Regions from separate parts of the Serratia entomophila genome, predicted to be linked through region 1. Evidence: predicted binding sites of a transcription regulator. Region 1 holds the regulator's gene; the other holds the start of a gene.
The links. Region 1 encodes Fur, which represses iron uptake genes when iron is present. Its sites were predicted from a motif close to ATAATAATGAGAACNACTATCAA; they were not measured.

Region 1 (14,600 bases):
AGCGGCGATGGCGCTGACCGCCATTGCGCCCGATCGCGTCGACAAACTGATCGTCATCGACGTGGCGCCGGTGGATTACCGCACGCGTCGTCACGATGAAATCTTCGACGCCCTGAAGGCCGTCAGCGCCGCCGGCATCACCCAGCGCCAGCAGGCCGCCCAGCTGATGCGCGACTATCTGCAGGAAGAAGGGGTGATCCAGTTCCTGCTGAAATCCTTCCACAACGGCGAGTGGCGTTTCAATCTGCCGGTGTTGATTGCGCAGTACGAGAACGTGACCGGCTGGCAAGAAGTGCCGGCCTGGCCGCACCCGACGCTGTTCATTCGCGGCGGCTTGTCGCCTTATGTGCAAGACAGCTACCGCGCGGACATCGCCCGCCAGTTCCCGCAGGCACGCGCTCACGTGGTGGCGGGCACCGGCCACTGGGTACATGCCGAAAAACCGGAAGCGGTGCTGCGCGCCATCCACCGTTTTCTCGACGAAGCCTGAAAAACCGCCCTTGCTGGCGAAAAAACGCGCTAGAGATAACGGCTTAGCGCGTTTACGCCTCAGTTAAGCATTGTCGTTGCTCTATCTGCTGGGGTAATATGGCGCGCTATAATTTTGCCGCCACGTCCAGCGTGTTCGCTAACGCCAGTCTGGGGGTGAATTTGGGTTAGGGTTTATTGGCCCGAAGTGTGTTAACCGAACCGTCCGGAAGCGTGTAAGCGCTTTTTGATGCAAACTCCCTTGCAGTACCGCTACCTATGGCAAAAGAACAAACGGATCGCACGACGCTGGATCTGTTCGCAGATGAACGCCGGCCGGGGCGCCCGAAAACCAACCCGCTATCTCGCGATGAACAGCTTAGAATCAATAAGCGCAATCAGCTACGGCGCGATAAAGTGCGTGGTTTGCGGCGCGTAGAGCTGAAAATCAACGCGGATGCGGTGGACGCCCTGAACAAACTGGCGGAACAGCGCAACATCAGCCGCAGCGAGCTCATCGAGCAAATGCTGCTGGCGCAACTGGCGGAAGAACAGCCAGAACATTGATCTCTTCGGCCGCACGTGCGGCGCGGCGTTATGGATGACGCCGGATCAGCACCGCTTTACTCTCCTCCGGCATCGCATAAATGCGATAAAACCCCGGAGTAAATTTCTGGCATGATACGTGTTTACCGGTAAGAGACAGCGCCCTGATGGCGCCCGCCAGCTCTTGCCATGGCATCATTTTAATCGGTGTTAGCGGGGTCAGCACTAACATCGTGTAATGCAATTAATTGAATTTAAAGGTTATACGCGATATGGCTACTGTAGGCATTTTCTTTGGCAGCGACACTGGCAATACCGAAAACATTGCCAAAATGATCCAGAAAATTCTTCAGAAACAGTTTGGCGACGATGTGTCTGAAATTCACGACATCGCCAAAAGCAGCAAAGAAGATCTGGAAGCTTTCGATATCCTGCTGCTGGGTATCCCAACCTGGTACTACGGCGAAGCGCAGTGCGACTGGGATGACTTTTTCCCGACGCTGGAAGAAGTGGACTTCAACGGCAAACTGGTGGCGCTGTTCGGCTGCGGCGATCAGGAAGACTACGCGGAATACTTCTGTGACGCGATGGGCACCATTCGCGACATCATCGAACCGCACGGCGCGGCCATCGTCGGCCACTGGCCGACCAAAGGCTACCACTTCGAAGCCTCCAAGGGCCTGGCGGACGACAACAACTTCATCGGTCTGGCGATCGACGAAGACCGTCAGCCTGAGCTGACCAACGAACGTGTCGAAGCCTGGGTCAAGCAGATAGTCGAAGAGCTGAGCCTGGCCGAAATCCTTGGCTAAACGGCCATTGCCGTCCAAAGGTTGAACAATAGCCCTGCAAAGTGCATAGTGTTGCCAGCAGGGCCGTCATCGGCAGTATGGATTGCTGCAATAGAAGTTACAGATTGGTAACTTCCCACATCGTCACGGTAGACTGAGATATCGGTTTATCCCACCCATCAAAGCGTTGCATGCACAACATGCAATAGTGCAATTATATCTTTGTTAACAACCGGCGGTTTCCATTTAGGACAACCGGTTCTATAATGAGACGCAATTAACTCTTTGTGCCGACCGATGCCACAGGCGAGAACGCCTCAACTTGATTAGCATAGTAACAGGACTGAATCCGCATGACTGACAACAACACCGCATTGAAGAAGGCCGGCTTAAAAGTCACGCTTCCGCGACTCAAAATCCTGGAAGTACTGCAAAATCCGGAATGCCATCACGTCAGTGCGGAAGATTTGTACAAAAAACTGATAGATATGGGCGAAGAAATCGGACTGGCGACGGTTTACCGCGTGCTGAACCAGTTTGATGATGCGGGCATTGTGACTCGTCACAATTTCGAAGGCGGTAAATCCGTGTTCGAACTGACCCAGCAGCACCACCACGATCACCTGATTTGCCTGGACTGCGGCAAAGTGATCGAATTCAGCGATGAATCCATCGAAGCGCGCCAGCGTGATATCGCCAAGCAACACGGCATCAAGCTCACCAACCACAGCCTGTACCTGTACGGCCACTGTGAAATCGGCGACTGCCGCGAAGACGATACGCTGCACGACAAGAAGTAACCCGTTATCGGGATTAAAGAACCGCCTCAGGGCGGTTTTTTTACGCCTGTCGCCGGCGGGCAAAAAAAATCCCCGGGCCAGCCGGGGAAAGATCACGTCATGAAATGGAACAATTGCAGCGGCACAGCTCCACGTACTTCCCTCACTTCAACATCGGCCCGCTGCCGACACGCAGCGGGCCGCACTACCTGACTTAAACTTTCTCGGCGCGGCCGTGACGCTTGCCGTCCGGGCTTACCGCTCGAACCTGCACTTCGCCGCTCACCGCCGGCCTGGCTTTGGCGTCGTAACGCTGCCATTGCTTGCCGCCGTCGGTGGAGTACTCGATGCCCAGCCCCGGCAGAGAGATATTCGCCTCCAGCTTGCCGCCCATCACCCGGGCGCCCGGCACCGGCAGGCGATAGCTGACGCCGCCCTTGTCCAGCTTGGCCAACTCTCGTTGCCCCAGCAGGTTGGCGAAGCGCAGCCAGTCCTGAGCCAGGGCTTTGCCATCGACAAAGTGAGTTTCCCCACCCTTGTACTCGCGGCCGGCTTTATAATCCCGTTCCCAGGCAGCGCGGTGCCAGGCACGTTCCGCCACCGACAGAGCGCGCGGGAAGATCATGTACTCCATCTCAGGGTCGGTGCGCTGGGTTTCGCTCCACAGCTGGGCGGAAATGCCATAGGCGCCCGGCCAGGGTTTGTCGCTCCTGGCGGCGAAGTGATTGCCGTCACGGTCTACCGAGGTTTCAGCGTTCTGCGGCAGGTTATCCGGCGCGAAGCTGAACATCTTCTGTTCGTCGCTGAAGCGGGTACCCCAGTAGTAGCCGCGCTCATCCGGATTCACTTCGTACGGGAAGTCCATATAGACGTAATCCGGGTTGGAGATGATCACCTCATAGCCCTTGTTAGCCCAGTCGTTGGCGCTGTCGAAACCGCCCCAGTACAGGGTGTCCCAGAAGTTCACGCCCACGCGCGAGGTAGCGAACGCCTTGGCGTTCTTTGCATCTTTCAGGCCGTCCTGCCAGGCCTGCATTCTGTCGATGCCGTGCGCCTTCACCAGTTGGCTAACCTCCTGCCCGAAATAGCTCGGCAGGTGTTCCATATCGGCCACCTTGCCCTCTTTAATCATCGCCTGGCATACCTGGGATTTCGCCCAAGGCTTGTCTTCTTTGCTCTGGTCAATAACGCCTTTGCCGGCTTCGCGCTTGGTCAAATCGGTGTAACCGGCCCCCAGACGAATGTTTTTCGCTTCGTCACCGCCAAAGTGCCAGGTGCGAAGCGGCTGCCCGGCCTCCTGGTGCATTTGGGCGATCTCACCGATCACCTTGTCGACAAAGCGTTTGGATGAATCGAGACACGGGTTCAGGTAGCTTTGGCGGTTAAAGTACTGCACCGAGGTGGTATTGGAGGTATCGGTCGGATCCACCAGGCGGAACTCGTTGGCCTCACGCTCTTTCCCGGCGGCGTGCAGCTTTTTGTAGCGCGCTTCCATGGAAACCACCGCCGCGCGCGCGTGCGCCGGCATGTCGATTTCCGGGATCACTTCAATCTGGCGCGCCTGCGCGTATTTGATGATGTCGATATAGTCCTGGCGGGAGAAGAAGCCGCCGTACACTTCCGGCCCCTGGCCATATTGCGGCAGCAGGCAGGTGGTTTCGCTCAGATCGTGGCAGCGCTGGCCCCCCACTGCGGTCAGTTCCGGCAGGCCCGGAATTTCGATGCGCCAGCCTTCGTCGTCGCTCAGGTGGAAATGGAATTTATTCAGCTTGTAGGCCGCCATCTGGTCAAGCAGGCGCAGCACCGCGTCTTTATGGTGGAAGTTGCGCGCCACGTCGAGGAAGAGCCCGCGATACTGGAAGCGCGGCGCGTCTTTGGCGTCCAACGTGGCAATTTTGCCGCTGCCATCGGCCGGCACCAGCGACAAAATCGACTGCAGCCCGTTGAATACGCCGGCCTGATCGAAGCCGGTCACTTGCGCTTCCCGGCCGCCAATCTTCAGCTCATAGGCGCCCGGCACCGCCAGAGGCCCGCTGAACTTGCCCGGCTGAATGGCGGTTTTAATCGGGTAGCCCTGAGCGTTGGCCGCCATGCCCAGCAACGCGAAGCGCTGGCTGACGGCCTCGGCCGCCGGTTTAACCAGCGCGCTCAGATCCAACGCCACGCCCTTGCTCAGATCGGCATCCTGCGGATGCACCTTCACGTCCAGCGGGGTCGGCACAATCTGGCCGCGCAGCGCTGCGGTAGGCAAGGTTTTCAGCTCGGCGTTTTTGACGAAGCGCGAAGCCGGCGTCATCAGGACGTTGTTGTCATCCTTGGTGCGTTTCCACTGGTCGCCGGTGAAGGGCGCCACGAACTGGTTCAGGTCTTCGGTATCGGTATTCAGCAGAATTTTCGGTTTAGCGTCGCCGGCGGTGGCGTACCAGCGCGGCACGAAATCGGTTTTAAACAGCTGCCAGTATTCGGCGACGATCGGGATCTCCACCGCCTTGCCGGCCGGGAAACCGCTGAATTTGTCGGTCGGCTCCAGCTTGTACAGGTCGCCGGTCAGGTGGGTTATCTTGAATTGTGCGTTATCCACCTTGAGGGTCTGGCGGGCGCTATGGAAGTAAATCGCCCAGTCGTGGCCGTTGATCGCCTGGCCGTCGTTGCTCAGGGTGATCAGCACCCGGTTGCAGGCCGCCCAGTCGGCGCCCAATGCGGCGCAGTCTACGCCGCTGTCGGCGGCGCGGTTGTCGACCATTTTCACATTCAGTTTCAGCTGGCTCAGCTGATCCACCAGCTGCTGGTTAGCCATGGCGTTCCCCATGCCGCCAAATAATCCCAGGGTCGCCGTCAGCGCGGCAAGCGCGCTCAATTTGAAGCCGTTCATGTTCTCATCCTTAATTATTGTTATCGCGAATCTCTTGCCAAATTTTGCCGCACTGGGCGTCGTAGGCCTGGCCGTTACCGCTGTGAACCGCCTGAATGCAGTTCTGGTAATCCATCACCCGCACCGTTTCGCGCTCGGCGAACGGCTGGTGCTGCTTCTCTTGCTTCAGCACGTTCAATACCGCCTTGCACGGCTGCAGCCGCTCCGGGGAACCTTCCGCGGTATTGATGCAGGCGCTGTAAGCCTGTTTCAACTTGCTGTCTTCCTGCGGTGCGGCCGGCTGCGCGCAGGCGCTCAGCGCCGCCACGGCGGCCAACGTCAGCATGATTTTTTTCATCGTTATATTCCCGTTAAGTTTCCCCGACGCAAGCGCCGGGGAACGCATCAGAAGATGGTGAATGGCGCGATGACCATGAATTTGACGTCTTTCTCATCCTGGAAGATGTTGCCGTAACCGCCGCTCCAGCTCGGGATGTTGGTGTGGTTGTCGTATTGGGTGTAGTGCAGTTTGATCAGCGTGCCCTTGGCGCGGCCTTCCTGAATGGTGTACATCGCGTCCAGGCTCCAGGCGCTCTCTTTCAGACGCTGGCTCTGATCGTAAACCGGGTTGGTGCTGGGCTTGGCGTCCCAGGCGTAGACGTAAGAGCCGCCGACCGCCATGCCCGGCAGGTTCCAGTTGCTGAGATCGTACATCACCCCGGCGTACAGCGCTTTTTCGCCGTTGGCGTTGAAGTCGGAGCGGTTATCCCACCACACGTCGAGGCGACCGTTGGACGACGCGTAGGTCGGCGTCATGCGCTGCAGGAAGAAGCCCTGGTTGCCTTCCGCCTTGACCATGGTGCCTTCCAGACGCCAGTTGAACTGGCCGGTGGTGTAGCCGAAGGTCAGCGCCTGCAGCCAGGCCAGACCGTCATAGATGCTGTTCGGATCGTTCTTGTCGCTGATGCGGTCTTCAGCGCCGTAGAACTGGTAACTGGTGGTCAGCGGGTTGCCCAGCAGGTTGAATTTATAAGATGCCTTGGTGAAGTACTGATTCACATAACCCTGGGCCTGGCCGAAGGCGGCCTCCAACACCAGATCGTTTTTGAAGTCGTACCTGGCGCCCAGCGAGTGCAGATAGGACACGCCGGTTTTTTTATCGTTCTGGCGGAAGTCGTCCATTTCGATATGCCACGGCGCTTTGTACTTGTTGGTCCACATATAGGAGAAGCTCAGATCGCCGGCGTCGCCGTAGTCAAACTTGGCCCCGGCCTCCGCGCCCTGATAGGTGCCCGGCATAAAGCTCCAGTGTGGCGCCAACAGCGTTTGCCCGCTTGGCTGAATGTAACCGGCACGCGCCCAGATCGGGCCGTATTTGAATTTACCGGCGGCCTTATACAGGCTGATCCCGCCTTTATCGCCGGAATAGTCTTCATCGTAGGTACGGTTTTTCGAGGAGAACGCGATTTCGTTCGGGTGGCCGCTGGCGCTGGACTCCGCCAGTTCGATGGCGGTGAAGGTCCCGACGTCCAATCCGAACATGTCCCAGGCATAGCCCGAGGCGAAGTCCAGGCTCAGGTTGGCGGTGGAGTGCGACAGGTTGGTGGTGTATTTATTGTAATCGTCGCTGGTCGGGTTGAGATCTTTACGGTCACGCTCACGTTGCCAGTAGTAAATGCCGCCGGTCAGCGTGGAATCATCGATAAACCCTGCGGCTTGCGCCTCAGGGGCCATGGCAAACCCTGTTCCCAACAGCGCGCCCGCAACTGCGAGCGCCAGCGTTTTACGCTGAGCACCGTGCGTACCCATATGAAATTCCTCTTTGACTTAACTTTAAAAGTTGCAGCCGCCCGTGTTCACCACTGCCCTGCACGACTGCCAATAAAAAACCCAACCGGGTAAAAAAAATTGCCGCAGACCGAAACCCCACAGCACTTATTGCTACAGCTAGACTATTTTTCGCGACGCGAATTATCAAATGAAAAATGACAGAGAGTTGTCAAAGTATGACAAAGAGCACATATCAATGAGATTTTGTTAAGGCAGTATGCAAAGAGCGTGTCGAATAAAAAATTCAATAAAATCAGAATAAATATTGATATCAGGTCAACCAAAGACGATTAATGGTTTCAGCCCGCAAAAATACGTCAGCCAAAAGAAAAAACCTGAGAGCGCTCTACAAATGACATTAATTCGCATCACGAATATATAAATCATAGTTATGAAAATAACGGAATTTATCAAGAAATTGATGATTGAAATTACGAAGGGAAATAAAGCGCGAAAAAATTACCGGCTGATGACATAAAAAAAGCGCAGCCTAAGCTGCGCTTTTTATGCATTACCGCGGCGATGCTCAGGCTTCCGTTTTAGCCCAGGTGTCGCGCAGGCCGACGGTGCGGTTAAACACCAGATGTTCGGCCGAGGAGTAACGGCTGTCGGCGCAGAAGTAGCCTTCGCGCTCGAACTGATAGGCTTTCTCCGGCTGTGCGGCCGCCAGGCTCGGCTCAACGAAGCCGTGCTTGATCACCAGCGATTCCGGGTTGATGGTGGCGAGGAAGTCCTCCGCCGCCGCCGGATTCGGCACGCTGAACAGGCGATCGTACAGGCGGATTTCAGCCGGCAGCGCGTGCGCGGCGGAAACCCAGTGGATCACGCCCTTCACCTTGCGCCCGTCGGCCGGATCTTTGCTCAGCGTCTCGGCATCGTAACTGCAGAAGATGGTGGTGATCTCGCCTTCAGCGTCTTTCTCAACCCGCTCGGCCTTGATCACGTAGGCGTTGCGCAGGCGCACTTCTTTGCCCAGCACCAGGCGCTTGTACTGCTTGTTGGCTTCCTCGCGGAAGTCAGCGCGGTCGATATAAATCTCGCGGCTGAACGGCACTTCGCGGCTGCCCATTTCCGGCTTGTTCGGGTGGTTTGGCATGGTGACCATTTCCACACCTTCGCCCATGTTTTCGATGACGATTTTCACCGGATCCAGCACCGCCATGGCGCGCGGCGCATTCTCGTTCAGATCGTCACGGATGCAAGATTCCAGCGCCACCATTTCGACGTTGTTGTCCTGTTTGGTCACGCCGATACGCTGGCAAAACTCACGGATAGAGGCAGCGGTGTAACCGCGGCGGCGCAGGCCGGATACGGTCGGCATACGCGGATCATCCCAGCCTTCAACCACCTTTTCGGTCACCAGCAGGTTCAGCTTGCGCTTCGACATGATGGCGTATTCAAGGTTGAGGCGCGAAAACTCGTACTGGCGCGGGTGGCATGGAATGGTGATGTTATCCAGCACCCAGTCATACAGGCGGCGGTTATCCTGGAATTCCAGCGTACACAGCGAGTGGGTGATCCCTTCCAATGCATCGGAAATGCAGTGGGTGAAATCGTACATCGGGTAGATGCACCACTTGTTGCCGGTCTGGTGGTGTTCGGCGAACTTGATGCGGTACAGCACCGGATCGCGCATGACGATAAACGGCGAAGCCATGTCGATCTTGGCGCGCAGGCAGGCGGTGCCTTCGGCGAATTCGCCGTTGCGCATTTTTTCGAACAGCGCCAGGTTTTCTTCCACGCTACGGTTGCGGTACGGGCTGTCTTTGCCCGGCGAGGTCAGGCTGCCGCGGTATTCGCGGATCTGCTCAGGCGACAGCTCGTCGACGTAGGCCAGGCCCTTGGCGATCAGCTCAACCGCATACTGGTGCAACTGGTCGAAATAATCTGAGGAATAACGGACGTTGCCGCTCCACTCAAAACCCAGCCACTCCACGTCGTGCTTGATCGAATCCACGAACTCGATGTCTTCTTTCACCGGGTTGGTATCGTCAAAACGCAGGTTGCACTGGCCCTGATAATCTTTGGCGATGCCAAAGTTCAGGCAAATGGATTTGGCATGGCCGATATGCAGGTAACCGTTAGGCTCCGGCGGGAAACGGGTATGAACCGACGTGTGTTTCCCCGACGCCAGATCTTCATCGACGATCTGACGGATAAAATTGGTTGGGCGGGCTTCAGCCTCACTCATTTCACTATTCCTCAATGCAAAGCGCTACACATAACCGCCTATGTTCCAACAAGCCACGCCCGGAAACAACCGTTTGTTTCACGAAAAAATGCAGGACGCCGCACCCGCATCGTGCAATGCACCATTGCAGGGCAAGCGCAGATAAAAAAAGCGGGAAGAGACAGCTCTCTTCCCGCCGAAATCAGGGTGAACGCCGTCATGACGCGTGAACACCCCGGGTACTACTCAGGTAAAACCCGTTACTTCTGGATCTCGAACAGCTTGGTCTGGCCGGCAACCACAGAGCCGCTCGCCAGCGCCGCCAGGCCGGCATAGTCGTCAGAGTTGCTGACCACCACCGGGCTTATCATCGAGCGTGCATTGGCGTTCAGGTACTCCAGGTCCAGCTCCAGGATCGGCTGGCCGGCTTTCACTTCCGCACCTTCTTCCACCAGGCGTTTAAAGCCCTGCCCGTTCAGCGCCACGGTATCGATCCCCATGTGCACCACGATCTCGGCGCCCTTGTCGGTTTCCAGACAGAAGGCGTGATTGGTGTTGAAGATCTTCACCAGGGTGCCGTCGGCCGGCGCTACCACGGTTTTGTCGGTCGGGCGGATCGCCAGACCGTCGCCTACCGCTTTGCTGGCGAAGGCTTCGTCAGGCACCTGATCGAGCGCCACCACTTCACCGGTCACCGGAGCCACCAGCGTTTCAAAGGCCACTTTAGGCGCGTTGGGCACCGCCTGCGGCTTGGCCTCTGCGGCCGGCGCGGCGGCTGGAGCCGCAGCGGCCGCTACCGGGCCTGCGGCAACCACGTTGCGCATGGCGCTGGCGATCAGTTCGGCTCGGGTGCCGACAATCACCTGCACGCTCTGCTTGTTCAGGCGGATCACGCCGGATGCGCCCAGGCGTTTCGCCAGTGCGTCATTCACCAGCGCGGAGTCCTTCACGTTCAGGCGCAGGCGGGTGATGCAGGCGTCGATGCCGGTCAGGTTATCGGAACCGCCGATGGCGCCCACGTAGCGGCGAGCCAGGGTGGCGGTTTCGCTTTCGTCTTTGCCGGCGCCGGCGTCAACGTTGACGTCATAGCCGTCGGTTTCGTCACCGGCCACCGCCAGTTCGCGGCCCGGGGTCATCAGGTTGAACTTGTTGATGGTGAAGCGGAACACCAGGTAGTAGATAACGAAGAACACCAGGCCCTGCGGGATCAGCATGTACCAGTGGGTCGCCAGCGGGTTGCGCGACGACAGCACCATATCCACCAGGCCGGCGCTGAAGCCGAAGCCGGCGATCCAGTGCATGCTGGCGGCGATGAATACCGAAACCCCGGTCAGCACGGCGTGGATCACGTACAGCACCGGCGCTACGAACATGAAGGAGAATTCCAGCGGTTCGGTGATGCCGGTGAAGAAGGCGGCAAAGGCGGCAGCCAGCATGATGCCCGCCACTTTGGCTTTGTTTTCTGGACGCGCGCAGTGGTAGATGGCCAGCGCCGCACCCGGCAGACCGAACATCATGATCGGGAAGAAGCCCGCCTGATAACGGCCGGTGATGCCCACCACCGCCTTGCCGGCTTCGATAGACTGCTGGCCGCCGAGGAAGTTAGGGATATCGTTGATGCCGGCCACGTCGAACCAGAACACCGAGTTCAGCGCATGGTGCAGGCCGACCGGGATCAGCAGGCGGTTGAAGAAGGCGTAAATGCCCGCGCCGACCGAGCCCATTTTCTGAATGTATTCACCGAAGCCCACCAGACCGTTGAAGATCAGCGGCCAGATGTACATCAGAATAAAGGCCACCAGGATCATCAGGAAGGAGATCAGGATCGGCACCAGGCGGCGGCCGCTGAAGAACGACAGCGCCTTCGGCAGCTCAACGCTGCTGAAGCGGTTGTAGATCTCGGCGGAGATGATGCCCACCAGAATACCGACGAACTGGTTTTGGATTTTGCCGAACGCGGCCGGGACCTGGTCCAGAGGGATTTTTTGAATCATCGACACGGCGGCCGGCGAACAAAGGGTGGTCAACACCAGGAAACCGACGAAGCCGGTCAGCGCGGCGGCGCCGTCCTTGTCTTTGGACATGCCGTAGGCCACGCCGATGGCGAACAGCACCGACATATTGTCGATGATGGCGGAGCCGGATTTAATGAAGAAAGCGGCGAGCGCGTTGTCGCCGCCCCAACCAACAGGGTCAATCCAATACCCGATACCCATCAAGATGGCGGCGGCGGGCAGCGTGGCGACCGGCACCATCAGCGCCCGTCCCACTTTTTGCAAATAACTAAGAATGTTCACCTTTTCCCCCTATGTTGTCCGCGGACGGACCCTATTAGTAGTTTATTTGACGCTCTCACTACCTTTTAGAAATAACGCATGGCTCGTATCACTCATGCGGAGTGTAAAAAAATTATTTTGTATCGCAAATTAAAACCTCCTTTTTTGTGATTTATATCACCAAAAAGTAGTCTTAACCTGCCAGATTGCTAGCCATCACACAAAACTTATTTTATCATTCAAAAAATCAACTGGACGGAAGATTCACGCGAGAATCATAAAGCTGGTTTAGGCTTGGGGCTCTCCATCAGGCCCGTACAGTATAGCTTTAGTTTACTTACCCAAAGAGGTGTTAGATGAGACTTATCCCACTGAAAGATACCGCTCAAGTCGGCAAATGGGCTGCGCGCCATATCGTTCAACGCATCAACGCATTCAAGCCAACTGCAGAACGCCCGTTTGTTCTTGGCCTGCCAACCGGCGGCACGCCGCTGGAAGCCTACAAACATCTGATTGCGATGCACAAAGCAGGTGAAGTAAGCTTTAAGCATGTTGTGACTTTCAACATGGATGAATACGTTGGCCTGCCGCAGGAACACCCGGAAAGCTATCATACCTTCATGTACCGCAATTTCTTTGATCACGTTGATATCCCACGTGAAAATATCAACCTGCTGAATGGCAACGCCGCCGACGTCGACGCCGAATGCCGCCAGTATGAAGAGAAGATCAGGTCTTACGGTAAAATTAACCTGTTTATGGGCGGCGTCGGCATCGACGGCCACATCGCGTTCAACGAGCCGGCTTCTTCACTGGCTTCACGTACCCGCATCAAAACGCTGACCGAAGACACGCGCATCGCCAACTCGCGCTTCTTTGGCGGCGACGTCAGCCTGGTGCCGAAATATGCATTGACCGTCGGCGTGGGCACGCTGCTGGACGCGGAAGAAGTGATGATTCTGGTGACCGGCCACGCCAAGGCGCAAGCGCTGGAAGCCGCAGTGGAAGGCAATATCAACCACATGTGGACCATCAGTTGCCTGCAGCTGCACGCCAAGGCGGTGGTGGTATGCGACGAGCCGTCCACCATGGAACTGAAAGTCAAAACCGTTAAATACTTCCGCGAATTAGAAGCGGAAAGCGTTAAGAGTCTTTAATCTTTGCAGGGGGCTATGATGTTCGCTTTAACCCAAGGCCGGATTTTTACCGGCCACGACGTACTTGATGACCACGCGGTGATTATCGCTGATGGGCTGATTGAAAGAGTCTGCCCGGTGGCCGAACTGCCCGCCGGCATCGAAACGCGCGATCTGGGTGGCGCTATCCTGGCCCCCGGGCTGATCGACGTGCAGCTTAACGGCTGCGGCGGCGTACAGTTCAACGATTCGCTGGAAGCCATTTCGGAAGAAACGCTGGAGATCATGCAGCGCGCCAACGAAAAGTCCGGCTGCACCAGCTATCTGCCGACGCTGATCACCAGCAGCGACGAATTTATGAAGCACAGCATCGAGGTGATGCGCGCTTATCTGAAAAAACACCGTAACCAGGCGCTCGGCCTGCACCTGGAAGGGCCGTACCTCAGCCCGGTGAAGAAAGGCACCCATAATCCGGCGTTTATCCGCAAGCCGACCCAGGAAATGATCGACTACCTGTGCGCCAACGCCGACGTGATAACCAAGGTGACGCTGGCGCCGGAAATGGTGGAGCCGCACTTTATCAAGCAGCTGACCGACGCCGGCATCATCGTCTCCGCCGGCCACTCGAACGCCACCTACGATCAGGCCCGCACCGGCTTCGCCGCCGGCATCAGCTTCGCCACCCACCTGTACAACGCCATGCCGTACATCACGGGCCGCGAACCGGGGCTGATGGGCGCGATCTTCGACACGCCGGAGGTCTATACCGGCATCATCGCCGACGGCCATCACGTGGCCTGGGCGAGTATCCGTAACGCCAAACGCCTGAAAGGTGATAAATTGGTGCTGGTCACCGACGCGACCGCCCCGGCGGGTGCAGATATTGACCAATTTATTTTCGCCGGCAAAACAATATACTATCGTGACGGGCTGTGCGTGGATGAGAACGGCACCCTGAGCGGCTCTGCGCTGACCATGATCGAGGCGGTGCAGAACAGCGTGGAACACATCGGCATCGCTCTGGACGAAGCGCTGCGCATGGCGACGCTGTATCCGGCGCGCGCGATCGGCGTTGACCACCTGCTGGGCACCATCGAAGCCGGCAAAGTGGCTAACCTGACCGCCTTTACCCGTGATTTTAACATCACCAAAACGCTCGTTAACGGTAACGAGGTTTAACTTAATGAACAGCGAGTAAAATTATTGATGAGCACCGGCGGACAGGCACAGATAGGGAATGTTGACTTAGTCAAACAACTCAACGGCGCGGCAGTTTACCGCCTGATCGACCAGCAGGGCCCGATCTCGCGCATTCAGATTGCCGAACTCAGCCAGCTAGCCCCCGCCAGCGTCACTAAAATTACTCGCCAGCTGTTGGAGCGCGGGCTGATCAAGGAAGTCGATCAGCAAGCCTCCACCGGCGGCCGCCGCGCCATCTCCATCGTCTCCGAAACCCGCCATTTTCATACCGTGGCCGTGCGCCTTGGGCGCCATGACGCCACCATTACCCTGTACGACATGAGCGGCAAGTCGCTCGGTGAAGAACACTATCCGCTGCCGGAACGCACCCAGGAAACGCTGGAAAACGCGCTGTTCGCCGCCATCGCGCAATTTATCGAGAGCAACCAGCGCAAGCTGCGCGAGCTGATCGCCATTGCAGTGATCCTGCCCGGCCTGGTGGACCCGGCGCTGGGGGTGGTGCGCTACATGCCGCACATCAGCGTCAGCAACTGGGCGCTGGTGGATAACCTGC
Region 2 (14,600 bases), 2.0 Mb from region 1:
GCGTTAGGCTCTTGAATGCCATCATCATAGCGGCAGCGGGCGCAAAGGTCTTTAGTAAAAAAAGCAGAGGTGTCGGCCCTGTTCGCAGAATGAATTCGCCGCCAATAACGATTCTGGATCTTCCTCACAGAACCTATTCAAACTCTGTAACCGGTTACTGAAACCGGTTGCTGTTTTTTCATTTTTGCCACCATACTCATTTCTCAACTGAATCGTTTGCAGCTATTAGCCACAGGAGATCGGATGAAAAAGATATTTCTTTGCTGCGCCGCCGGCATGTCGACCAGCATGGTGGTGAATAAAATGAAAAAGTCTGCCGAACAGCAGGGAATTGAGGTGGATATTATCGCCGTTGGCATCGAAGAATTTGAAACCACGCTGGCGAATTACCAATGCTGCCTGCTGGGGCCACAGATTAAATATAAACTGGCGGACTTTAAAGCCATCGCCGACCGGGAAAATAAACCGATCGCGGTTATTAACAGTATGGATTACGGCATGATGCGCGGCGATAAAATTCTCGCCGAAGCTCTGGCGATGATCGCCCGGCATTAATCCCTTTCGCAGCCGCCGCGCCTGGCTGCAGGCCAGGGCGAACTGCTTAGCACCCGTTTACTCAGAACGTCCCGGGGGTTGAACCATGAGTATCAGCCAGGCCGCATTCAGCTTTATTGAAAATCGCATCAGCCCGATCGCCGGCCGGTTATCCGCCCAACGGCATATTATGGCGATCCGCGACGGTTTTATTTCCGCCATGCCGTTTATGATTGTCGGTTCATTTTTACTGGTCTTCGCCTATCCGCCTTTTTCCGCCGACAGCGGCTGGAGAATAGCCCAATGGTGGCTGGGCGCTGCGGAAAAACACCAGGTCGCCATTCTTACCCCGTTTAATATGACCATGGGGATTATGTCGATTTATATTACCGCCGCCATCGCTTATAACCTGGCGCAGAGTTATAAGCTCGATCCCTTTATGGCGGCGATGCTGGCGCTGATGTCGTTTCTGCTGGTCGCCGCACCGCAGAGCGAAAAAGTGCTGCCGACCGCCGCGCTTGGCGGAGTGGGGATCTTCACCGCCATTTTGGTGGCCGTCTACACCACCGAACTGATCCGTTTCCTCAAGGTGCGCAATATCGGGATCTCGCTGCCGGAACAGGTGCCGGCCAAGATCAAACAGTCGTTCGATCTGCTGATCCCGATCCTGACGGTGGTGATCACCCTGTATCCGCTCAGCCTGCTGGTGCAGCAGCAGTTTGGGCTGTTGTTGCCGCAGGCGATCATGGCGCTGTTCCAGCCGCTGATCGCCGCCGCCGATTCACTGCCGGCGATCCTGCTGGCGGTATTGATCGGCCATTTGCTGTGGTTTGCCGGCATCCACGGGGCGGTAATCGTCTCCGGCATGCTGCAGGCGTTCTGGCTCACCAATCTGGGCATCAACCAGGATGCGCTGGCCGCCGGGCAAACGCTGCCGCACATCTTTATGGAGGCGTTCTGGACCTTCTTTATCGTCATCGGCGGCTCCGGTGCCACCTTTGGGCTGGTGTTGCTGTACCTGCGCAGCCGCTCGGCGCACCTGCGTTCGATAGGCAAGCTGAGCCTGGTGCCCAGCTGCTTCAACATCAATGAACCGGTGATTTTCGGCACGCCGATCGTGATGAACCCAACCTTCTTCATTCCCTTTATCACCGCGCCGCTCGTCAATTCGATCATCGCCTATGCGGCGGTGAAGCTGGATCTGATCGGCAAGGTGATCTCGGTGGTGCCCTGGACCGCACCGGCGCCGATCGGCGCCGCCTGGGCCACCGGCTGGGACTTTCGCGCGGCGATCCTGGTGCTGCTGTTGGCGGCGGTATCGGCGCTGATCTACTACCCGTTCTTCAAGGTTTACGAGCGGCAGCTGCTGGAGCAGGAAATGGCCGAAACGGGCGAGGTTGAACAAACCGAAGGAGTCACCGAATGATGGATATGGAATCGGCGGTAATGGAGCTGATCATCAACGCCGGCGAGGCGCGCAGCTGCGCCATGCAGGCGCTGTATGCGGCACGAAAATATCAGTGGGATCAGGTGGATATCCTGCTGGCGGAGTCGCAGCTGGCGTCGAAGCGCGCACACGCCACCCAGACGGAACTGATTGGCTTTGACGAAGGCGAAGGCAAGCTGCCGGTCAACCTGATTATGGTGCACGCGCAGGACCACATCATGAACGCCATGCTGGCGCGCGATCTGGTGGAGGAGCTGGTGCGAATTTATCGATTACTGGAGCAAAATGGGGTGCAGAGCCAATGAGCGTATTTCCAAAAGATTTCCTCTGGGGAGCGGCGACCGCGGCTTATCAGGTTGAGGGCGGCTTCGAGGCCGACGGCAAGGGGGCGTCCAACTGGGACCTGTTCTCGCACCTGCCCGGCACCACCTATCAGGGCACCAACGGCGACGTGGCGGTCGATCACTATCATCGCTTCAAAGAAGACGTGGCGCTGATGGCGGAGCTGGGCATGCAGACTTATCGCTTCTCGATCTCCTGGCCGCGAATATTGCCGCAGGGGCGCGGGCAGGTGAACGAAGCCGGGATCGCCTTCTACAGCAACCTGATCGACGAACTGCTGAAGCACAACATCAGGCCGATGATCACGCTTTATCATTGGGATCTGCCGCAGGCGCTGCAGGAGGCGTTCGGCGGCTGGGAGTCGCGTGAGATAGTCGAGGCCTTCGACGAGTATGCCCGCCTGTGCTACCGGCGCTTCGGCGATCGGGTCGATCTCTGGTCGACCTTCAATGAAACCGTGGTGTTTATCGGCATGGGCTACGTTACCGGCGCGCACCCGCCCAGCCTGAAGGATCCGAAAAAGGGCATTCAGGCCTGCCATCACGTGTTTCTGGCCAACGCCCGCGCGGTGAAAAGCTTCCGCGAACTGGGGATCAACGGACAGATCGGCTTCGTTAACGTGATGCAGCCGCACGATCCGATCAGCGATTCACCGCAGGATCGCCGCGCCTGCGAGATAGCCGAGGGGATCTTCACCCATTGGTTGTACGATCCGGTGCTGAAGGGCGAATACCCGGCGGAATTGCTGGCGATGGCGCAGCAGGCGTTCGGCGTGCCGCAGTTTGCGCCGGGGGATGAGGCGTTGCTGAAGGACAATATCGTCGATTTTATCGGCCTGAACTACTACAAGCGCGAGATGGTGGCGCATAACGAGGACGTAGAGGGTTACGCCATCAACACCAGCGGCCAGAAGGGCAGCGGGCGGGAGCTGGGCTTCAAGGGGCTGTTCAAACTGGTGCGCAACCCGAACGGCGTTTACACCGACTGGGATTGGGAGATTTATCCGCAGGGGCTGACCGACGCCATTGGCCGTATCGTCAAACGCTACGGCAATATCCCCATTTACATCACCGAGAACGGGCTGGGCGCCAAGGATCCGATCGTCGAGGGGGAGGTGCGCGATCAACCGCGCATCGACTATCTGCGCGATCATATTCAGGCGATCGGCGCGGCGATCGAGCAGGGCGCCGACGTGCGCGGTTATTATCCCTGGTCGTTTATCGATCTGCTTTCCTGGCTTAACGGCTATCAGAAGCAATACGGCTTTGTGTATGTCGATCACGCCAATAACCTGGCGCGCAGGAAAAAGCAGAGCTTCGGCTGGTATCAGCGGGTGATCGCCAGCAACGGCGAGCGTCTGTAGCGAAGAATGAAATGGCCCTCTCCCGGCGGGAGAGGGCGCGCGGCATTACAGGGAGTCTGGGTCCGGCCCCAGGCGGTTGCCGATATCCAGCTGGGCAATCTCGCTCAGTTCGTCCTTATCCAGTTTGAAATCAAACACCTCGAAGTTTTCACGGATGCGCGACGGCGTGACCGACTTCGGGATCACGATCAGCCCGCTGTCCAGGTGCCAGCGCACCACGATTTGCGCCGGGGTTTTCTCGTATTTTTCAGCCAGTTTCTTGATCACTTCCTGATCGAAGACCCCTTCGCCGCCCTGCGCCAAGGGGCTCCAGGATTCGGTGGCGATGTGGTGGGTGGCGTTCCAGGCCCGCAGCTGGCGCTGTTGCAGCAGCGGGTGCAGCTCTATTTGGTTGATGACCGGCGCGACGCTGGTTTCATCCAGCAAGCGCTGCAGGTGCGGCGTATGGAAATTACACACCCCGATGCTCTTGGCCAGCCCCTGCTCGCGCAGTTTGATCAACCCGCGCCAGGCATCGACATACTGGTCCTGCTGCGGCTTCGGCCAGTGGATCAGGTACAGATCGACATAGTCCAGTTTGAGCTTTTCCAGGCTGGCTTCCAGCGCGGCCTGCGGGTCGCCCTGGTCGTCGTTCCACAGCTTGGTGGTGATGAACAGTTCGTCGCGCGGGATCGCGGTAGATTGCAGCGCGGCGCCGACCCCTGCCTCGTTCTTGTAGATCGCGGCGGTGTCGATGGAGCGATACCCCACTTCCAGCGCTTTGGTCACCGCGTTGGTGGTCTCTTCAATACTCGCCTGCCAAACGCCGAGACCCAACTGCGGCATCAGATTACCATCGTGGAGTTTGATGATGGGTTGTTGCGTTGTCATGCGCATCTCCTTGTGAACTGATTGCCGATGCTTGCGCGCATCGGAACGGCTATAGGTAAATTCTAGTTGGCAAACGGCGCGGTTGCCGAGTTTGCCCACCCGATTTCAGCGGTCGCGAGGGAGAGCCTGGTCGCCGAGCCCCCGTGACTTGTTTAACCCAATGACATTTTTCGGTTCGATCGGCAGCGCAGATGAAGCGCTTAACTGCGCCCGGTGATCGGCCGGGCGCAGGAGGCAGAAAGGGTAAGCAGAAACTATAGCCTAGCAGGAAACTGGCGGTTTGCGATTAACGCGCCGCTTCATATATGCGTCGGCTCACGTCCAGCGTGATGTCCTGGTGCTCGCCCAGCGCGGTCATGCCGTGCTGATGCAGCTTGTCGATCAGCGCCGGAATGCTGCCGCCGTCGAGCTGATAGTCGGCCATGCGGGTCGGCACGCCCATCTGCTCGAAGAACGCGCGGGTGGCGGCGATGGCGCCGTCGATGCGGTCATCTTCGCTGCCGTCGCGCAGGCCCCAGACGCGCTCGGCGTACTGCAGCAGTTTTTCACGCTTCTGCGCTTTTTTCTCATGCAGCAGGGCCGGCAGCACGATAGCCAGCGTCTGCGCATGATCCAGATCGTGCATGGCGGTCAGTTCGTGGCCCAGCATGTGGGTCGCCCAGTCCTGCGGCACGCCGGCGCCGATCAGGCCGTTCAGCGCCATGGTGGCGCTCCACATCACGTTGGCGCGCACCCCGTAGTTTTCCGGCTCGGCCAGCGCGCGCGGGCCGTCTTCCAGCAGGGTCAGCAGCAGGCCTTCGGCAAAGCGGTCCTGCACTTTGGCGTCGACCGGGTAGGTCAGGTACTGCTCAAGGGTATGGACAAAGGCGTCGACGACGCCGTTGGCTATCTGGCGCGGCGGCAGCGAGTAGGTCACCACCGGATCCAGCACCGCAAACAGCGGCTGCACGTGCGGGGAGAAGAAGTGCTGCTTGTCGCCGCTGCTCTTGCGGGTGATCACCGCGCCGCTGTTGGATTCGGAACCGGTGGCCGGCAGCGTCAGCACGCAGCCCATCGGCACCGCGTCGGCTATCTGGCTGCCGACGGTTTTCAGGATATGCCAGGCATCGCTGTCTGCGGTGTAGCGCGCTGCGGCGGCGATAAACTTGGTGCCGTCCACCACTGAGCCACCGCCGACCGCCAGCAGAAAATCAATGTTTTCCGCGCGCACTACGTCGACCGCCTTCATCAGCGTTTCGTAAGTCGGGTTCGGCTCGATGCCGGAGAATTCCTGCACGTTGCGCCCGGCCAGCGCGCTGTACACCTGGTCCAGCACGCCGTTTTTCTTCACGCTGCCGCCGCCGTAGGTGATCAGAATGCGCGCGTCCGCCGGGATCTGTTTGGCCACTTCGGCGATCTGATCCTTGCCGAACAGGATTTTGGTTGGGGTATGCAGAATAAAGTTTTGCATGAGCGGTTTCTCTCTCGGTGTCAGGCTGGCGCCCTGGGCGCAAAAAATAACTGGGGTGTATTGTCAGTAACTTAGGCCAGCCGCACAATGCTCATTCCTGTCGATGTCTTGCCTATTCCTACAGGCTGCTGTAGAAATTGATGTGTTTGAATTATTATTTATGCCGAATCGTTCTGACTGTAAGAGGGTGTTTCCGTGATTGAAATCGATGAACCGCGCCGCCGCCTGGCGCGCCAGGCGATGCGCTTTGCCGGCGGCAACGGCTATACCCCTTCGCCGGTGCCGCGGGTGAAGATCCTGTACGTTGACCATCACAGCCAACGGCAGCCGGTGATGTATGAACCGGGGATCGTGATCATTTTCCAGGGCCATAAGGTCGGTTACTGCGGCGATCGGGTTTTTCAGTACGATCCGCGCCATTACCTGCTGATGACGGTGCCGCTGCCGTTTGAATGCGAAACCTTCGCCAGCCCGGAACAGCCGCTGGTAGGGTTGGCGGTGAATATCGATACCCAGATGCTGCAGGATCTGCTGATCGACATCGGCGATGACGATTATCTGATGAAACCGCGGGCGGAAAGCAGCGGGGTGAACCTGGCCGAACTGTCGGAGGAGCTGATGTGCGCCACCGAACGCCTGCTGGACGTGATGGCCAAGCCGCTGGATGCGCGGGTGCTGGGGCCGCAGATCGTCCGTGAAATGCTGTATCACGTGCTGCGCGGCAGCTGTGGCGCATCGTTGCAGGAGTTGGTGAACCGCCACACCCACTTCAGCCAGATAGCCAAGGCGCTGCGGCGGATAGAGAACCAATATGCCGACAGCCTCAACGTCGAACAGCTGGCCAACGAGGTCAACATGAGCGTGTCGGCGTTCCATCATAACTTCAAGGCGGTGACCAACACCTCGCCGCTGCAGTACGTGAAATCCTATCGCCTGCACAAAGCGCGGCTGCTGATGGTGCATGACGGGCTCAAGGCCAGCACAGCGGCGATCCGCGTCGGCTACGAGAGCGCGTCGCAGTTCAGCCGCGAATTCAAACGTTTCTTCGGCGTGACGCCCAGCGACGAGATTGCCCGGCTGCGCGAGACCAACCCGCTGTTGCTGGAGGGCTAATCCCTCAGGGGGTCAGGACAATCTTGCCGAATGCCCCGCGATCGAGGTGATCGAGCGCCTGCTGCAGCTGGTCGAAACGGTAAACGTGATCGATGACCGGCTGCAGCCGGTTGACGTCCACCGCGCGTACCAGATCTTCCAGCGCGCGGCGGTGGCCGACGCCGATCCCCTGGATCACCGGCGATTTCAGCAGCAGCGGGACGACGGGGGCCGAAACCTCGAAACCTTCCAGCGCGCCGATCACCGAGATGCGTCCCCCCACCGCCACGGCGCGCAGCGAGTTGCCGAGGTTAGGGCCGCCGACGGTATCCACCACGTGGTCAATCCCGCGATCCTGCGTAAGCGCATAAATTTCCTCTACCCAGTCGCCCTGCTGGCGATTGATGCCGTGATCGGCGCCCAGCGCCCTGGCGCGCGCCAGTTTTTCTTCGCTGCCGGAGGTGACGTATACCTCGGCGCCTTGCGCTTTGGCGATCTGCAGCGCGAACAGCGCCACGCCGCCGGTGCCCTGCACCAGCACCGAGTCGCCGGCGCTCAGCCGGCCCTGTTCCACCAGCGCGAACCAGGCGGTCAGCCCGGCGCACGGCAGGGTGCTGGCCTGCACGTCGTCCAGCGACTGCGGCGCCGCCGCCAGCCAGTCTTCATGCAGCACGACGTATTCCGCCAGCATGCCCTGATAAAAACCGCCAAGGGTGCGGTAGGGCGGCGTGCGCGCATCGCCGTGCGGTTTTTGTCGGCCGTCGATCCAACCGGGGCTGAAGGTGGAAATGACCCGTTCCCCGGGCTGGAAGCGGCTGACGCCGGGGCCGATGGCGTCCACCTCGCCGGCCATGTCGGAAGCCGGGATAAAAGGCTGCGGCAGCGTCAGCCCCATGCCGGTTTCTATCACCATCTTGTCGCGGTAGTTCAGCGATACCGCCTTCACTTTCACTCTGATCTCGTGCGGCCCCGGCTGCGGAATGGCGCTTTCGGTCAGCTGCAGATGTTGACGCCCCAGGGCGCTCATGGTCCAGCGTTGCATGGTTTCACTCATGATTGGCTCCAAATTCAGCGATAAACAGACCTGCTGATATTATCGTTGATAGCAGATCGCCAGTGGCGATAAGATTTCCTTTCATTGTTTCTCTCAGGGCGACAAAACATGACTGACCGGTTGAACGGCATTACGGTGTTCGTCACCGCGGTGGAGGCGGGCAGCTTTGCGCTGGCGGCTAGCCGGCTGCACCTTTCTCGCTCGGCAGTGGGAAAAACCGTAGCCCGGTTGGAGCAGCGGCTGGGCGTGCGGCTGTTTCACCGCACTACCCGCAGCCAAAGCCTGACCGACGACGGCGCGCTGTTTTACGAACGCTGTTTGCGGGCGCTGGAGGAGATCCGCACCGCAGAGACGCTGCTGGAATCGGGCAAGCGGCAGGTGAGCGGGCGCTTGCGGGTATCGATGCCGGTGTTGTTTGGCCGCATGTGCATCGCGCCGCTGCTGACCGAGTTGATGCGCGAACATCCGGGGCTGGAGCTGGATCTGTCGTTCAACGATCGCGTTGTGGATTTGATTGAGGATGGTTTCGATCTGGTCGTCCGCAACGGCGCCCTGGCCGACAGCGGCGATCTGGTGGCGCGGCGTATCGGCGACCACCGCATGACGCTGTGCGCCGCGCCGGATTATTTGCAGCGCTGCGGCGAGCCTTACAGTATCGAACAGCTGGCGCAGCACGCGGCGGTAACCTACTCGCGCGCCGGTGTGGTGCGCAGCTGGCAGCTCCTTGAGCCCGATGGCACGCTGCGGGAGGTGATGCCGAGCCGGCGGCTGCAGATGGACGATCTGCAGGCGATAGCCGACGCCGCCACGGCGGGTTTCGGTATCACCTGGCTACCGTGCTGGCTGGTGCGCGAGCAATTGCTGAAAGGGGAACTGGTGCGGTTGCTGCGCGATCGTCCCGGCGCGTCTTTTGAGGTGCATGCGCTGTGGCCGCAGACGCCTCACCTGCCGCTGAAGGTGCGGCTGGCGGTGGACAGGCTGGTGAGCAAGTTGCCCCCCAGCCTGGCGCTGGTCGAGAAGGCGTTGTAGGGAACCGGCCCTCAGGAAGAGGCGGCGCGCTTTTTACGCCAGATAACCAGCATGGCGCCCAACAGGCCGATAAACAGCAGCAGTAGCGGTAAGAGCATCAACCCGGTCATCACCTGGCTTTCATAGCGTTTCACCAGAGGGATCTGGCTGAAGGCATAGCCCAGGCCAACCAGCGCGCTGACCCACACTACCGCGCTCAGCCAGTTGAACAGTTGAAAGCGCGCGCTGTTCAGGCCGGAGATACCCGCCATGGTCGGCAGCAGGGTGCGGACAAAGCCGAGAAAGCGGCCGATCACCAGCGCCATCAGCCCGTGGCGGTTGAACAGGTTGTGCGCCCGCTGGTGGTACTGGGCGGGCAACTGCAGCAGCCAGCCCTTCACCAGGCCGGTATGGCCCAGCCAGCGGCCCTGCAGGTAGCTCAGCCAGCAGCCGAGGCCCGCGGCGAGGGTCAGAATGAACAGGGTGGGGACAAAACCCATCACGCCTTTGGCGATCAGGGCACCGGAAAGCAGCAACAGGCTGTCGCCGGGCAGGAAGGAAGCTGGCAGTAATCCGTTTTCTAAAAACAGGGTGGTGAAAAGCACCGCGTAAACCACCCAAATCACGCTCGGGTCGGCAAGGGCGACAAAGTCCTGGTGCCAAAGCGCGTGAACTATCTCTCGTAATACATCCATTTTATGTCCTGTTGCATGCCGGTTGCGCCCGGGGTCACGTTCTCCAGGATGCGGCGGTTACCGTATCTATCCGGTTAGTGTACCGCTAATAGCTTAAGCCGACATTAAACGAGACGAAGAAAATTGCCGCACTGCGAGTCAGCGCGCACTGGCGATGCGTTCGAAACCGGCCGCCAGATCGGCGATCAGATCGTCGACGTTTTCCAGGCCGATATGCAGGCGCACCAGCGTGCCGGTGAAGTCGACGCCGCCCGCCGGGCGGATAGCCTCGAGTTCTTCCGGCTGATTGGCCAGGATCAGCGACTCAAAGCCGCCCCAGGAGTAGGCCATGCTGAAGTGGCGGAAGTTGTCGAGGTAGTCGGCCAGCTGCGCGTCGTTCAGGCGTTCTTTCAGCACGAAGGAGAACAGGCCGTTGCAGCCGCTGAAATCGCGGCGGTAGAACTCGTGGCCTTTACAGCCGGGCAGCGCCGGGTGATTGACCCTGGCGACCTCCGGCCGGCCGGCCAGCCAGCTGGCGACTTCGATGCTGCCGCGCTCGTGCTGCTTCAGCCGCACGCCCAGCGTGCGCAGGCCGCGGCTCGCCATATAGGCGGTATCCGCATCGACCATCTGGCCCATCAGGTAGGAGTATTCGCGCAGTTGGTCCCAGCAGCGCGCGTTGGCGACGGCGGTGCCGAGCATGTAATCGGAGTGGCCGATAATGTATTTGGTGCCGGCCTGGATGGAAATGTCGATGTCGAAGTCCAGCGCCTTGAACAGCACCCCCGCCGCCCAGGTGTTGTCGATCATGATAACCACCTCCGGCGCCACGGCGCGGATGGCCCGCACCATGGCGGGAATGTCCTGGATTTCCATGGTGATGGAGCCGGGGGATTCAAGAAATACTACGCGGGTATTCGGTTGGATCAGGTCAGCGATGCCGGCGCCGATCAGCGGATCGAAATAGGTAGTGGCGACGTTCATGCGGCCGAGAATATGCGTGCAGAAATCCTGGGTGGGTTCGTAGACCGAGCCGGTTACCAGCAGGTGGTCGCCGGCGCCGACGAACGACAGAATGGCGTTGGCCACCGCCGCCGCGCCGCAGGGGTAGAGCACGCAGCCGGCGCCGCCTTCCAGTTCCACCATCGCGTCCTGCAGGGCGAAATGGGTCAGGGTGCCGCGGCGGCCATAGAACAGCTCGCCGTGAGCGCGTTTGGCGGTGGCGTGCTTTTTGGCGGCGACGGATTCAAACACCAGCGAGGAAGCGCGCTGGGTAACGGGGTTAACGGAGCCTTGGGTGTAGCGTTTGCCGCGGCCGGCGCCGATCAGCGTGGTTTCGATATGTTTTGACGTCATGTTGCCTGGCTCACCTTTGGTTGCTCTGCACTGCCCGTTTGCGATGGTCCTTACGTTACCACGACTCATTATAGCCATCCAGACGTTTTAACATCCAGATGCGGAAACGGCTATAATCTTCTGCCCCAGACGCTTGGCGCACGCCATCCTACTGCCGCATGCCGATAAACAAGTGAGTTTATCGGTAACCGCGCCGGACATAGATAAAATGCCGGGAAGCGGGCTTATTGTTATGCCCCTGTGGGAGAAAAGTAACGAAATAGCCCTATAAAAGGTGCCTATAGGGCCGAACAGACGCCAAGTACACCGATTGGAGGGAGGTGAAGGCCAGGATGGCGAAATTTTGCCGATTATTTGGTAAATAATAATGAGAACTACTATCAATCCCTGATTGGTTTGATATGATCGCACGCTGAATTATTCCTTAATTTTGATCGGTAACGGGTGGAGGCACAGCGTGAAAACGGCTGGCAAGAATTTAAATCAAGGATCGTTCGGCCAGGGCCGGGCGCAATGGGGCAAGGCTTTCGGCCGCGGCCTGATGGCTTCGATGGTATTGGTGGTTGGGCTGGCGGGTAGCGCACAGGCTGCGCCGGCGACCGCCCCCGCCGTTACCGAAAGCGTTGCTCCAGGCTCCGCGCCTGCCGTTGCGGCGCCAGAGAGCGTGACTCCGTTGAATCCGGCGCCGACTATCCAGCCGCCGGAAACCCGTGGCATGGACCTGTCCGTCTGGGGCATGTACCAACACGCCGACATCGTGGTGAAAGCGGTGATGATTGGCCTGGTGCTGGCGTCTATCGTTACCTGGACCATCCTGTTCGCCAAAGGCAGCGAGCTGTTCCGCGCCAGGCGCCGTCTGCGCCGCGAACAGCTGGCGCTGGCCGACGCGCGTTCGCTGGATGAGGCGTCCGAACTGGCGCAGAACTTCTCCGAAGAGAGCATTAGCGCGGTGTTGCTGAACGACGCGCAAAACGAGCTGGAGCTGTCGGCGGGATCCAACGACAACAACGGCATCAAGGAACGTACCGGTTTCCGCCTCGAGCGCCGCGTGGCGGCCTACAGCCGCAACATGGGCCGCGGCAACGGTTTCCTGGCCACCATCGGCGCCATCTCGCCGTTCGTCGGCCTGTTCGGCACCGTCTGGGGCATCATGAACAGCTTTATCGGCATCGCCCACTCGCAGACCACCAACCTGGCCGTCGTGGCTCCCGGCATCGCGGAGGCGCTGCTGGCGACCGCGCTGGGCCTGGTTGCCGCAATCCCGGCGGTAGTGATCTACAACATCTTCGCTCGCCTTATCGGCGGCCACCGCGCCCAGGTTGGCGACGTGGCGGCGCAGGTGATGCTGCTGCAGGGCCGCGATCTGGATCTGGCGGCGACGGCGGAAGCCAAACGCTCACAGCACGCACACCAACTGCGGGTGGGGTGATTTATGGCGATGCGCTTAAATGAAGATCTGGACGACAGCGGCGAACTGCATGAAATCAACGTGACGCCGTTTATCGACGTCATGCTGGTGCTGTTGATCATCTTTATGGTGGCCGCGCCGCTGGCAACGGTAGATATTCGCGTCGATCTGCCGGCTTCTTCCGCCAAACCGCAGCCGCGGCCGGAGAAACCGGTATTCCTGTCGGTGAAAGCCGACAAGCAGCTGTATGTCGGCGATCAGCCGGTTAATGCCGATCAGCTGACGTCGGTGCTGGATCAACGCACTCAGGCGAATAAAGAGACCACCATCTTCTTCCAGGCCGACAAGAGCGTGGACTATGAAACGCTGATGAGCGTGATGGACACCTTGCGCAAGGCCGGCTACCTGAAAGTGGGGCTGGTGGGTATGGAAGGCGCCGCCAAGTAGCGGCTGGTTGCATTGAAAAGGGCGCTCCGGCGCCCTTTTTTATGGCCTGGAATCAGCGGCTGCTCAGCTGCGCCTTCGAACCGGCATGGCGCCAGTGAATGTTGCCGGGCAGATAGAGCGCGTTCTGCTCCAGCGGCCGTTCGTCGATCAGGGCGCTGACCATGTCGAAGCTGTGCTGAGCCAGCGCACGACAGTCCTGCGCCACCGTGTCGATCTTGAGCGTCATGCAGTCGAACAGGTAGTGATCGTCGAAACTGCACAGGTGAATGTCGCTGTCCATCAGCTGATGCTGGTTAAGGTAGCGCAGCACCCCTTCCAGCAGGCCGCAGGCGGCGGTGAACAGTGCCTTTGGCGGCCGCCCCAGCTGAGCGCACAGCTGGGCGAACATCTCGTAACCCGAGCTGGGATGGTAGTTGCCGTTGATGATCCATTCCGGCCGGCAGCTTACTCCCGCACGCTCCAGGCCAAGCTGAAAACCGGCCAGGCGATCGCGGGTGGGAGAAATGCGCGGCTGGCCGCCAAGGAAATAGAACTCATCCGGGTGCTGACGCGCCACGTTCTCCACCAGCGCGGCGGTGGAGCTCAGCGAGTCGGTGATCACCAGCGGCAGCTGCGAACCGGCGATCAGGCGGTCCATCTGCACCACCGGCAGCCCGGCGTTGATCTTTTGATATTCCGCATCGTTGAGCTGGCTGGAGGCGACGATCAGGCCGTCGACCTGGCGCTGCACCAGGCTGTTCACCGCCATCATCTCCTGCGCCGGATTCTCGTCGGTGCAGGCGATCAGCAGCTGCAGCCCGGCCTCGCGGCACAGGGTTTCCAGCTCGCGTGAAATCACCGCAAACCCGTAGTTGGTGACTTCCGGCACCACCAGCCCCAGGGTGTGGCTGCGGTTGGAGCGCAACGAACGGGCGTGAAAGCTGGGCTGATAATGGTGCTCATTGGCCAGCGCCAGAATGCGATCGCGGGTGTCGTCAGACACCCGGTACTCCTTGCTGCGGCCGTTGAGCACCAGGCTGGCGGTCGATTTCGATACCCCAGCCAGCGCGGCGATATCACTGATGGTTATGCGTTTATTTTTTTTCACTGACGGCATCTGAGTTCATCGGAGGATGCGTCATTCTAGCATGCATGGCGTCAGCGGCCAGTGTTCCAGCGCCAGAGCGCCGTCACCGCTCATGCGCAACAGCGGCTCTGGCCCTGGGAAATAGCGCGCGCTCATGACCGCCTCACCGCGATTGATGAAAATCTCTACGCTGGAGCGATCGAACAACAGCTGCAGATGCGTGACTTCGCCGCGCCAGTAGCGGTGTTCCGGCTGCCCGCTGCGCAGATTGCGGCGCGTCAGGCGCAGCAGCTCGCCGTCCCAATGCAGCGTCATCGCTTCACCAAAGGCCGCGCTGAAGGCGCCCTGTGGCGTCAGCTGCAGCTCTGCGCAGCCCAGCGGCCGCTCTGGCGCGTTGCCGGCCGCGCCCAGCCACAGGCTGTGCTCGCCGCGCAGCTGCTGCAGTTCACGCGCCGGCAGCTGGCAGAGTTTGCCGTCGCGCAACGACAG

Region 2: exbB (tol-pal system-associated acyl-CoA thioesterase) is a predicted target of Fur. The motif match lies at 11,552-11,574, and genes of this name have one in related genera.

What each region holds. Positions count from the first base shown of each region.
Region 1 covers NZ_CP082787.1:1,284,360-1,298,959, reverse strand. Annotated here, with positions in the region: gene ybfF (esterase) at 1-490, shown strand, start outside; gene ybfE (LexA regulated protein) at 748-1,035, shown strand; gene fldA (flavodoxin FldA) at 1,287-1,826, shown strand; gene fur (ferric iron uptake transcriptional regulator) at 2,159-2,605, shown strand; gene KHA73_RS06360 (beta-N-acetylhexosaminidase) at 2,799-5,456, opposite strand; gene chiQ (ChiQ/YbfN family lipoprotein) at 5,467-5,793, opposite strand; gene chiP (chitoporin ChiP) at 5,841-7,244, opposite strand; gene glnS (glutamine--tRNA ligase) at 7,792-9,456, opposite strand; gene nagE (N-acetylglucosamine-specific PTS transporter subunit IIBC) at 9,696-11,732, opposite strand; gene nagB (glucosamine-6-phosphate deaminase) at 12,068-12,868, shown strand; gene nagA (N-acetylglucosamine-6-phosphate deacetylase) at 12,887-14,026, shown strand; gene nagC (DNA-binding transcriptional regulator NagC) at 14,054-14,600, shown strand, end outside.
Region 2 covers NZ_CP082787.1:4,272,895-4,287,494, reverse strand. Annotated here, with positions in the region: gene KHA73_RS20555 (PTS sugar transporter subunit IIB) at 244-555, shown strand; gene KHA73_RS20550 (PTS sugar transporter subunit IIC) at 641-1,960, shown strand; gene KHA73_RS20545 (PTS lactose/cellobiose transporter subunit IIA) at 1,957-2,286, shown strand; gene KHA73_RS20540 (GH1 family beta-glucosidase) at 2,283-3,686, shown strand; gene dkgA (2,5-didehydrogluconate reductase DkgA) at 3,732-4,556, opposite strand; gene yqhD (alcohol dehydrogenase) at 4,843-6,006, opposite strand; gene KHA73_RS20525 (AraC family transcriptional regulator) at 6,247-7,119, shown strand; gene KHA73_RS20520 (zinc-dependent alcohol dehydrogenase family protein) at 7,124-8,152, opposite strand; gene KHA73_RS20515 (LysR family transcriptional regulator) at 8,261-9,181, shown strand; gene KHA73_RS20510 (DedA family protein) at 9,193-9,855, opposite strand; gene metC (cystathionine beta-lyase) at 9,994-11,190, opposite strand; gene exbB (tol-pal system-associated acyl-CoA thioesterase) at 11,648-12,619, shown strand; gene exbD (TonB system transport protein ExbD) at 12,623-13,045, shown strand; gene KHA73_RS20490 (substrate-binding domain-containing protein) at 13,098-14,141, opposite strand; gene KHA73_RS20485 (sucrose-6-phosphate hydrolase) at 14,163-14,600, opposite strand, start outside.